Regions from separate parts of the Novosphingobium resinovorum genome, predicted to be linked through region 2. Evidence: riboswitches for the same ligand, from Rfam matches in the RefSeq annotation. Region 2 holds a riboswitch; each other region holds the start of a gene.
The links. A riboswitch is a leader RNA that binds a small molecule or an ion and turns the genes downstream of it on or off. The one in region 2 is predicted to bind cobalamin.
Positions count from the first base shown of each region.

Region 1: linked by a shared signal. The riboswitch ahead of BES08_RS16700 (TonB-dependent receptor) and the one ahead of BES08_RS17755 (ferredoxin-like domain-containing protein) in region 2 are both predicted to bind cobalamin.
Region 3: linked by a shared signal. The riboswitch ahead of BES08_RS24490 (TonB-dependent receptor) and the one ahead of BES08_RS17755 (ferredoxin-like domain-containing protein) in region 2 are both predicted to bind cobalamin.

Region 1 covers NZ_CP017075.1:3,578,899-3,582,171, reverse strand. Annotated here, with positions in the region: gene rpoD (RNA polymerase sigma factor RpoD) at 1-19, opposite strand, end outside; gene BES08_RS34595 (cold-shock protein) at 379-1,056, opposite strand; cobalamin riboswitch at 1,447-1,691, shown strand; gene BES08_RS16700 (TonB-dependent receptor) at 1,863-3,273, shown strand, end outside.
Region 2 covers NZ_CP017076.1:2,093-5,365, reverse strand. Annotated here, with positions in the region: gene cobI (precorrin-2 C(20)-methyltransferase) at 1-374, opposite strand, end outside; gene BES08_RS17760 (precorrin-8X methylmutase) at 371-1,000, opposite strand; gene BES08_RS17755 (ferredoxin-like domain-containing protein) at 1,000-2,058, opposite strand; cobalamin riboswitch at 2,325-2,540, opposite strand; gene BES08_RS31905 (FAD-binding protein) at 2,780-3,004, opposite strand.
Region 3 covers NZ_CP017076.1:1,633,349-1,636,621, reverse strand. Annotated here, with positions in the region: gene BES08_RS24500 (sulfotransferase family protein) at 1-1,000, opposite strand, end outside; gene BES08_RS24495 (hypothetical protein) at 1,112-1,411, opposite strand; cobalamin riboswitch at 1,558-1,799, shown strand; gene BES08_RS24490 (TonB-dependent receptor) at 1,988-3,273, shown strand, end outside.

The sequences.
Region 1 (3,273 bases), on a different replicon from region 2:
TGCGATCGTCGTTAGTCATGCAATCCGTTGTCGTTATTGGCCTTTTCATGACGATGGTGACGCCAGGACAAGGCTAGGTTCTCAGATCATCAGCCTGATGATGCCGGTGAAGGGCGGCCTACAGGCAGGGATGAACCACTTCAGGTCTAAGGTTCAAGCAATGCGGCCGGACATCGGTTCCAGGAGGAAGCTGGTCCGCCCGCATGCTGCACGTTCGAATCAAGGAAACACGTCCCTCGTCCCGCAGTCGGCCTGTCGAAGGCAGCTTTGATCAAGGCCTTCGACATAAGCCGCTCGATGTCCGTCGCCGATCGCGATGCGATCGAGGAAAGCCCGAGATGAGGCCATGACCTCCTGCGGCAGCCATGGCCAGATCAGTCAGCGCTGGACCAGATTCACGGCCGACGCCTTGCCCCGGCGATCGATCTCGATTTCGAATTCGAGTTGATCGCCTTCCGAAAGGCCATGCAGACCGGAGCGCTCGACGGCGCTGATATGCACGAACGCATCAGGCTGACCGTCATCGCGGACGATGAAGCCGAAGCCCTTCATGCTATTGAAGAACTTGACGGTGCCGGTGGCCTTCTCGCCAGTGGACTGATTCTGAACAGGTGCGGCACTTCGCTCGCGACGTTCGGCAACGATGACCTCGCCCACGATGGTCAGTTCGGAAGCGGAAATCTTGCCGCCTCGCTCGACCAGCTGGAATTCCAGCTGCTGACCTTCCGCCAGCGTTTCGAGGCCGGCGGACTGCACGGCGCTGATGTGCACGAATGCATCGTCGCCGCCGCCTTCAAGCTGGATGAAGCCGAAACCCTTGTCGGGGTTGAAGAACTTGACCGTCCCACGGCCCTGACCGACAACCTGGCCCGGGCCGCCGCGCGAACCGCCACCGCCACCGCCAAAACCGCCGCCTCGCGATCCGCCGAAGCCGCCACGCTGGCCGCCACCGAAGCGGTCACCACCGCCAAAGCGATCGTTGCCGCCGCTCCAACGATCATCGCCGCCGCCGAACCGGTCGCGACCTTGGCCGCGATTTCCCCTGTCGAATGTCATCTTTTAAGTACCTTAAGCTAAGTCCGAGAAACCTATCCTCGCGAGTGAACGTAGCACGCAAGGCCGCAGAACCCGTTTCAGGGTGCAGGATGAAAGGCGATAGCAGCGCAACGACGTCTTGGCGACCAGAGTTCTGCGATCGGCTGCGATGCATGGCACGGAGGCGACTTTAGCACAGCGATGACCGAAATTTCACGCAATTCGACAATCGATCCGGCCGCCGCCGACCCTTGCCACGCGCTCGGAAGCAAATTTTGCTCCCCGGAGCGGCCCGTTAGCCCTGGCATCGCTAGTCGGGAGTTCAGGATACAGGCCGTACCTGGACGCCATACAGACAGGCTTGTGCCGTGAAACCGTTTGAGATAGCGCGCCATATCTGCCCTTCATTGGTGCAGACAAGATCGCGCTGGTGCCTCGAAAGAGGCTTAAAAGGGAACACGGTGAGAAGGCATGCCCTTCGAATCCGAGGCTGTCCCTGCAACTGTAAGCGGTGAGCGCGATGCATATGTGCGGTGGGGCAAAGGTTCCTGCCGCCAGTCACTGGGCCGGACGCTGCAACATGCGAGGCCTGGGAAGGCCTTGCATCGTCGCATTGACCCGTGAGCCAGGAGACCTGCCTGCGTCTGGTCGCTCATGCCGTGGTCCAGGGGGTGGCCAAGGCCCGGAATCATTCCGTTCGAGCGACGAACCAGCGGTGGAGGCCGCATCGGTTCGCGCAGACGGTCGCCCGCGGCGTCCGACCGCCGGCGCGCGTCGACCGTCTTGATGGCGGCAAGCCTCCCACCCAGTCGCAGGCGTCGGGGGGAATGATGATGAATTTGATGAAAAGCGCTGCGCTGGTGCGCATCGTGGCAGGCACCGCAATGGCGCTGGCGACGATGCCCGCCTGCGCCGAAGAGGCATCCGCCGGCGGCGCGGATGGCGGTTCCGGCGAAATCGTGGTGTTCGGACGCGGCGAGGCCAAGATCGGCACCGCCCATGCCGCCAGCGAGGGCAGCGTCGGCGGTTCCGACCTGCTGGTCCGTCCGCTTCTGCGGGTCGCCGAACTGCTTGAGGCGGTGCCCGGCATGGTAGCGGCGCAGCATTCGGGCAGCGGCAAGGCCAACCAGTACTTCCTGCGCGGCTTCAACCTCGATCACGGCACCGACTTCACGACTTATATAGATGGCGTGCAGATGAACCTGCGCAGCCACGGGCATGGCCAAGGCTATCTCGATCTCAACGGCCTGATCCCCGAGATCGTCGCCCGCGAAGACTTCCGCAAGGGGCCGTACCGCGCAGATGGCGGCGACTTTGCACTGGCCGGCGCGGCCTACATGACGACCATCGATGGGTTCGACCGCCCGTGGATCTCGGTAGAGGGTGGATCGTACAAGTCGGGGCGGCTGGCCGCCGGTGGCAACATCAAGGATGTGGCGGGTGGCAGTCTCACGCTGGTGGGGCAGGCCAAGCGCTATGATGGTCCCTGGCAGGAGGCCGAGCATCTGCGGCATTACTCCGGCTTTGCGAAGTACATCGCGTCCGCTGGCGAAGGCACCGTCGAAGCATCGCTCCACGCCTACCACGCCACTTGGCGGCCGACCGAGCAGATCCCCGAGCGGATCATCGGCAGTGCGCTGTGCCCTGACGAATTCTGCTCCCCCGATCCTTCGGCGCGTGGCCGCACAACGCGCTTCGTCGGCAACGTCGCGGTGCGACAGCCGAACTGGAGCGCTAATGTCTATGCCCAGTACTACGACTGGAACATGTATTCGAACCCAACTTATGCCGATCCGGACAGCACCAGCGCGCAGATCGACCAGTTCGACAAGCGCTGGGTCGTGGGTGTCACCGCGCGCAAGCAATGGGCTTTGGGCTCGACGCTGCAACTGAGCATTGGCACTGAAAACCGCTACGATCACATCGGCAACGTCGGGGTGAATCGTACCGAAACCCGCGCCTTTTTGTCCTCGTTGGGTCGATATCACGTCGAGGAACTGTCCGGCGCGCTCTATGGCGAAGCGACCTGGAAGCCGGTGCCCGGCCTCAGGCTAACCGGAGGCCTGCGAGGCGACTATTACCACTACGCCGTCCGCGCGCGCGACGCCATGGCGACCGAACTGGGAACCGGCAGCGGACACGATTCGATCGTCTCACCCAAGGTATCGGCAGCCTACGAGATCGTCCCGCAGTTCGAAGTCTATGCCAACTGGGGCCGCGGCTTCCATTCCAACGACG
Region 2 (3,273 bases):
CTGTGAAGGTGCATGAACGATCCGTAGAAGAACGGATCGCCTTCGCACAGCACCACTACGTCTTCTCCGCTGCGGGTCGCCGCCAGCAGCCGGTCGGTGCATTCGGCATAGAAGTCCGAAAGGCAGGCGTTGTAGCGCGGATCGGCCAGTGGGATCTCGGTGGTGACCGGGTATTCCATGGCGATCTCGACCGCGTCGGCGCGCAGCAGACCCTGCGCAATGCGGCGAGCGTGGCCGGAGCGGCCCTTCTTGCGGAAATAGGCGATCTGCCGGGTGCCGCGCACCAATCGATCCGCGCGCACGCTCATGAGGTCTTCCGCGCCGGGACCAAGGCCGACGCCGTGAACCGTCCCGTACTTCTCTGACCCGCTCATTCGGCGCGGCTCGCAAGGGCGTTGACTGCGGCGACGGTGATAGCGCTGCCACCAAGGCGACCTGCGACGATGCAGCAGGGAACAGGTGCCTCCGCCCACAAGGCGTCCTTGGATTCGGCAGCCCCCACAAAGCCCACCGGACAGCCGATGATCGCCGCCGGGCGTGGGCAAGCTGGGTCCTGCAGCATGTTGAGCAAGTGAAACAATGCCGTAGGCGCATTGCCGATGGCCACCACTGCGCCTGCCAGATGCGGCCGCCACAATTCCAGCGCGGCGGCAGAGCGCGTATTGCCCATGACGCGCGCCATTTCCGGCACTTCGGGGTTCGCCAGTGTGCAGATCACCCGGTTGTCGGCAGGCAGACGCGCTCTGGTCACGCCTTCGGACACCATGCGCGCATCGCACAAGATCGGCGCGCCTGCGACCAGCGCCTTGCGCGCAGCCAAGGCGAAACCGTCCGAAAAACGGATATACGCCTCGAGCCCCACCATGCCTGCCGCATGAATCATCCGTACCGCGACAGGCTCTTCCTCGGCATCGAAGCGCGCGAGATCGGCCTCGGCACGGATGATGGCGAAGGACTGGCGATAGATCGCGGCGCCGTCCTTCTCGTAGACATGCGGCATCAGGAAGCTCCAAGGCGGGCGAGAATTTCGGCGCTGTCCAGCCCTCGGTACAGCGGTTCGGCATCGGCACGGGCACCGAAAGCAAGATCGTAGCGCCCGCTGCGGCCCGTCACCGTCACATCGGCAGGCAGCGGACTGGCGCAGCCCTTCGCGCAGCCGGAGACATGCAGACGCCCCCGCACGACCGGCGCGAGCTGGCGCGCCAGATCGCGCGTCTCCACGCTGGCTTGTGGGCATGTGGGCGCTCCGGGGCAGGCATCGACGCGCAGCAACGGGTCGGCAGGGTCAGTCAAAAGGCCGGGAACGTCGAGCAAGGATGCACCTTCGACAAGGAGCACTCGCCAAGGCGTCAGGCGCAGCCCGGTAACGCCTAAGCGCTGCATCAGGGCCAGCAAAGTCCGGGCTTCAATGCGACCGAATGGCAGGCCATAAGCAACGTGTCCGCGGCCCTCACCCGGTGCAAGCGACGCGGGAGAAGAGGCTGGCCGCGTATCGCCCATGGCCCAAACAGGCAAAGGAGCGCCGTGCCGGACCATCCGCTTGGCCTGAACGCCTCCGCTGTCGACGAACCATCGGGCGAGCGCCAGCAGGGCATCGACCTCTCTCCCAATAGTGAGGCGCACACCTTCGGCACGTCCATCAGCACGCAGTACCAAGGTGCCATCGCAGCCGCGCTCTACACGAAAATCGCCCGCTTCGCAGGCCACCGCCGAAACTTCTCCGGCGTCGATGACGAAACCGACTTTGCCGGGCAACTGTGGGAACTCCGTCAGCCGGTCACGCAGTTCATTCGCAATTCGCACGGTGTCGTCGCCCGCCTGCCATTCCGGAGCGACGAGGATGTTCCGGCGGCCCTCCCGCTCACCATCGCGATCGACAAGGCTCAATGTACACAGGCACTCCAGCAGAGCGGGCCACTGCGCCTCGCTCACACCGCGGATCTGCAGGTTGGCGCGTCGTGTCAGGTCTATCAGGCCGCTGCCATGCGTCAGCGCCGCCTCGCACAAGGCCACCGCTTGCGTAGCGCTCATCCGGCCAAGGTGCGGCTTGACCCGCATCAGCAGCCCATCGCCCGCCGCCATCGGATGCCAGGCATCGGGGCACCAACCCCTTATCACTCCCTCTCCCTGCGCCCTCACAGCCATCCCACCCCGTGCACCGGACCGAAACGAGGATAGGGCTTGCCGACGACAGCCGACCGACGCGGGCCGACGGGCGGGCGCAACAGGCACCCGGCGACACGCGCACGTGCAGCCCCAGCCGCACAGCTTCGTCGCCCAGACGGAAGAACAACCGTGCCGTGACCATCCCCTGGACCAAGGCAAGAGCGACCAGTGCGCCGGCAGGTCTCCTGGCTCGCGGGTCACGGCTTGATGCACGCCTTCCCGGACTTTGCAGCCCAGTGGCTGCCCTTTCGAAAGGGCCAGTGCATCGCGCTACCCGCTTACAGTTGCAGGGACAGCCGCGGATTTGGGGGCAAGCCCCCGCACCGCATTCCCGATTGAGCCCCGTCAGGGGCACCGGCGCGATCATGTTTTACAGTTGGAAACCAATTGCAAAGCCGCCCTTACAGTGATCCAGCGCATGCACAAGGTGCAATAGCTTTTCATCGCTACGTATGAACCGACCCATTCCGGCCGCTCAGCGGCCAATTTTTCGCTACTAGGTTCGGAAAGTCCGGTTTCTTATCATGGTGCCCATGGCTCGCCGTAGATGGGGCCAAGTCGCGGGCAGCAAAGTGCATCAGCAATCTGCTTCCCCTTATCGGCGCTGGATATCTCAGTGATTGGAAATATGCTCTCCCAAATGACGTCCAGCGATGTAACCGAAGGTCATGCTTGACCCTAATGTGCCGCCCGCTCCGCCGTAGACGTCGCCCAGCACCGCCGCCATCGCGTTGCCCGTAGCGTAAAGACCGGGGATCGGGTTGCCGCTCCAGCCGATAACCTGAGCTTCGGCGTTGGTCTTGCGACCGCCTGCAGTGCCCAGCCCGCCAGCTTCCATCTTGACCGCGAAGTACGGCCCCTGATCGATCTTGCCCAAAGTGCGGAACGGCGCTTCGAATGCGGTATCGCCCCACATATAAAAGTTACTTCAGCTTGAACTCGAGTTTGCGAAGCGTCCCCGAGAACCGGCTGCTCGCGATCGTGTAGTCGCAGTTTACCGGGGTGATGGTGTCCATGCCGACGTCGAACCCCTCGGTATGAGACATCCAGCCCCCGGATCGTACGCCCGATCCGCCCGCTGCCGACCGGCTTACCATCGATGCTGAT
Region 3 (3,273 bases), 1.6 Mb from region 2:
CTGCGCGGGCTTGCGGCGTGAAAGGCTCGTCGAACCTTTCGTAGATGCCCTGCGCCGTGGCGAGCGGGTCGCGCACCAGATCGCGATACTGCACGTCGAAGATCGCATCGTGCCCGTGCTTCGCACGAAAGGCGTTCGACCGCGCGATCATCAGGTCGAACGTCTCCAACAGATTCTCTCCGATGGCCCGAAGATCGACCTGATCGCTGTACATCCGCCGCACTTCCTTGACGAGGCTGCAGGCCGAGCCCAGCACTTCGACCGGATCGCGGTGCGTCATGACCAGTTGCGCGTCAGGAAACTCGGCCGTCAGGGCATCGAGGAACAACGGGTGCCAGGGGTTCTTGAGCGTCCAGCGCCCCGGGGCATTGGCCTGAAGCAGCTGCAGCAGCCGCTTTTCGTAGCGGAAGGCGGGCGCGTAGTCGGCCTCGTCCAGGAACCAGCGGTGGTAGCCCGGAATGTCCGCCTGGGAATCGTAGAGCTGCGCGCAGAACGACGGCGCCATGGCGAACTGGCACTCGGTCGGGCTGTCGGCCTCCTCGTAATGGATCGCGGCGATCTGCGGCGCGTACTTCAGCCCCTGCAGCGTTCGCGTCTGGCAGGCATCGTGACGGGGACCGGCGTGAAGTTCCTGCACCAGCGGCGGCGGCACCGAATCGAACGCTTCCCAGCGCAGGAACGCGCGGCGCGCCGGGTCGGCTTCCAGCAGGTTGATCGCCAGCGTGGTGCCGGTACGCGGAAGGCCGAAGACAAACAGCGGCTTCTCGACCGGGCGCTCCAGAAGTTCGGGGTGGCGCGCCAGCCAGTCCTCCACGCGCATCCGGTTCGCCATCGCGGCCACCAGTGCATCGACCGATCGCGCCATGCCCGCTTCGGTGAATCTGGCTTCGTCCTCGTAGGACTTCAGCAACACGCCAAGCCCTTCGAGGATCGCGGGATCGCCGAAGTCGCTCAATCCGGTCCGTTCGCTTGCCGCTGCGACGATGTCCTGCGCCTGCATGTCTTCTCCCTCATCCCGTGCCGCGTCATCGCGCGGCGTTCGGAGGGGATCATGAAGACATGGGGCACACTTTAGAAGCTACCCGCCGATCACCTTGGCGATATCGGGCGATCAGACCGAAAGGATCAGGGAATCGTCGCTGCGCGGGGGCGTACCGTCGTAGGAGGGCAGAGGCTCGAAGTGCTCGTTCAGCAGTTCCATCGACGAGAGGCCCGCCAGCTTGAACTGGCCGAGACCCGGCTCCTCGTCGCTGCGGCGTGCCTTCGCGGGGTTCATGGCACTGACGACAAGATCGCCGTGCCTTTCGAACAGCATGTGCGGGGCAAGCGTGATCGTGTTGCCGTTGTAACGCGCCGTCACGAACTTTCGCGTGGCTATGGCTTCCATCAGGGTGAGTCGTGGATCAGTCATCGGCACCGCAAATTGCACGGGTTGCCCAAAATGAAAAGCAAGGTTGCAACCGAAAACTCGCAGGACGGGCTTTCGGAAGGCCCCACGCGAACGGCTTGCAAATCGTGCGCGCAGCGAATAATCCCCCGCCCGTCCCTCCGAAAAGGGGGACACGATCGCGTTGGTGCCTTCCGAAAGGGGCTTAAAAGGGAACGCGGTGAGAGGGGCTACCCCTCGAAGCCGAGGCTGTCCCTGCAACTGTAAGCGGTGAGCGCGATGCATATCGCGGCAGGCCAATGTGCCCTGCCGCAGCCACTGGGCCGGACGCTAACTCCTGCGAGGCCTGGGAAGGCCGTGCATCGCGTGACGACCCGTAAGCCAGGAGACCTGCCAGCGTCCGGTCGCTCTTGCCTTGGTCCAGGGGATGGCCGCGGCACGGTGTACTCCGTCTGAGCGACGAACTTGCGGCCAGGCCGCAACGGTGGGTTTCGCCGGTCGCTCGTTCGCGCCCGGATTCCGCCGCTGCACCCGTGCGGGGGGACACCCCTCTCGCGGGAACCTGTCCGTTCGACTGGGAAACGCAACGGGGGTTACAACATGAATACGAGATCGCTTCTTTCCGGCCTGATCGCTTCGGGCGCGTCATTCTGCATGCTTGGCATGTCCGCGACTTCGGCGCAGGCGCAGGAAGCCGCCGAGACGGCGCCGGAGAATGCCAATAACACGGATGCGGGCAATATCGTCGTCACCGCGCGCAAGGCGGGTGTCCTGCAACTCGGCCAGCAGGCCGACGCCTCCAGCCGCCTCGGCCTCACGCCGATGCAGACGCCGGCCAGCGTCGACGTCATCACCAGGGAGATGATCCGCAGCCTGGGCGACCGCACCGTGGTTGCCGCAGCCGCGCGCGCGCCGGGGCTCATCAACAACAGCTCGGCCTTCGGTTACTCGCTGAGTTCGCGCGGGTTCACCGGCTACACCTCGGTGATGCAGCTCTACGACGGGATGCGCGTCTACACGACGACCACGCAGACCTTCCCCGCCGACCCGTGGATGGCCGAGCGGATCGAGGTCCTGCGCGGTGCGGCCTCGGTCCTCTATGGAGAGGGCGGCATCGGCGGCGCGATCAACGTCGTGCGCAAGAAGCCCAATACCGAGCAGTTCGAAGGCGAGGTCCGTCTCAGCGGCGGTTCATTCGATACTTATGCGGCGGCGGGCGGGATCGGCGGGCCGATCGGAGACAGGCTCTCGTACCGCGTCGATCTCAGCTACAACCGTTCGGACGGGTGGATGGAGCGCGGGCAATCGCGCAGTCTTGCGCTTTCGGCGGCGCTGCGCTGGCAGGCGCGCGACGACCTCGTGCTGACGCTGACGCACGACCGCGCCGACCTCGACCCGACGATCTGGTACGGCACTCCGCTGCGAGACGGCAAACTGGTGCGCGAAATCCGCAAGAAGAACTACAACATCGCCGACCGCTCGCTGCGTTTCGACGATGCCTGGACCCAGGCCAAGGCCGAATGGACACCGGCCGAGGGGGTGACGATCACCAACGTCGCCTACTACCTCACCGGCTTCAAGCACTGGCGCAATGCCGAGGGCTATGCCTGGTCCGGCGACCAGATCCGCCGCTCGAGCTATCTGGAGATTGTCTACAAGACGAAACAGTGGGGCGACCGCTTCAACGCGGTGTTCGATCATACGCTGCTTGGCATGGACCACCGCCTGAGCCTGGGCGGCGAGTACAACACCGGCTCGCTGCTGCGCACCGACAGTTCGCCCAACAGCCGCTTCGACCTCGTCGATCCTTACGACTATACGCCGGGCACGTTCCTCGACGGCACATTCGGCACCCGCTACAAGTACAAGACCGATGTGCAGCAATG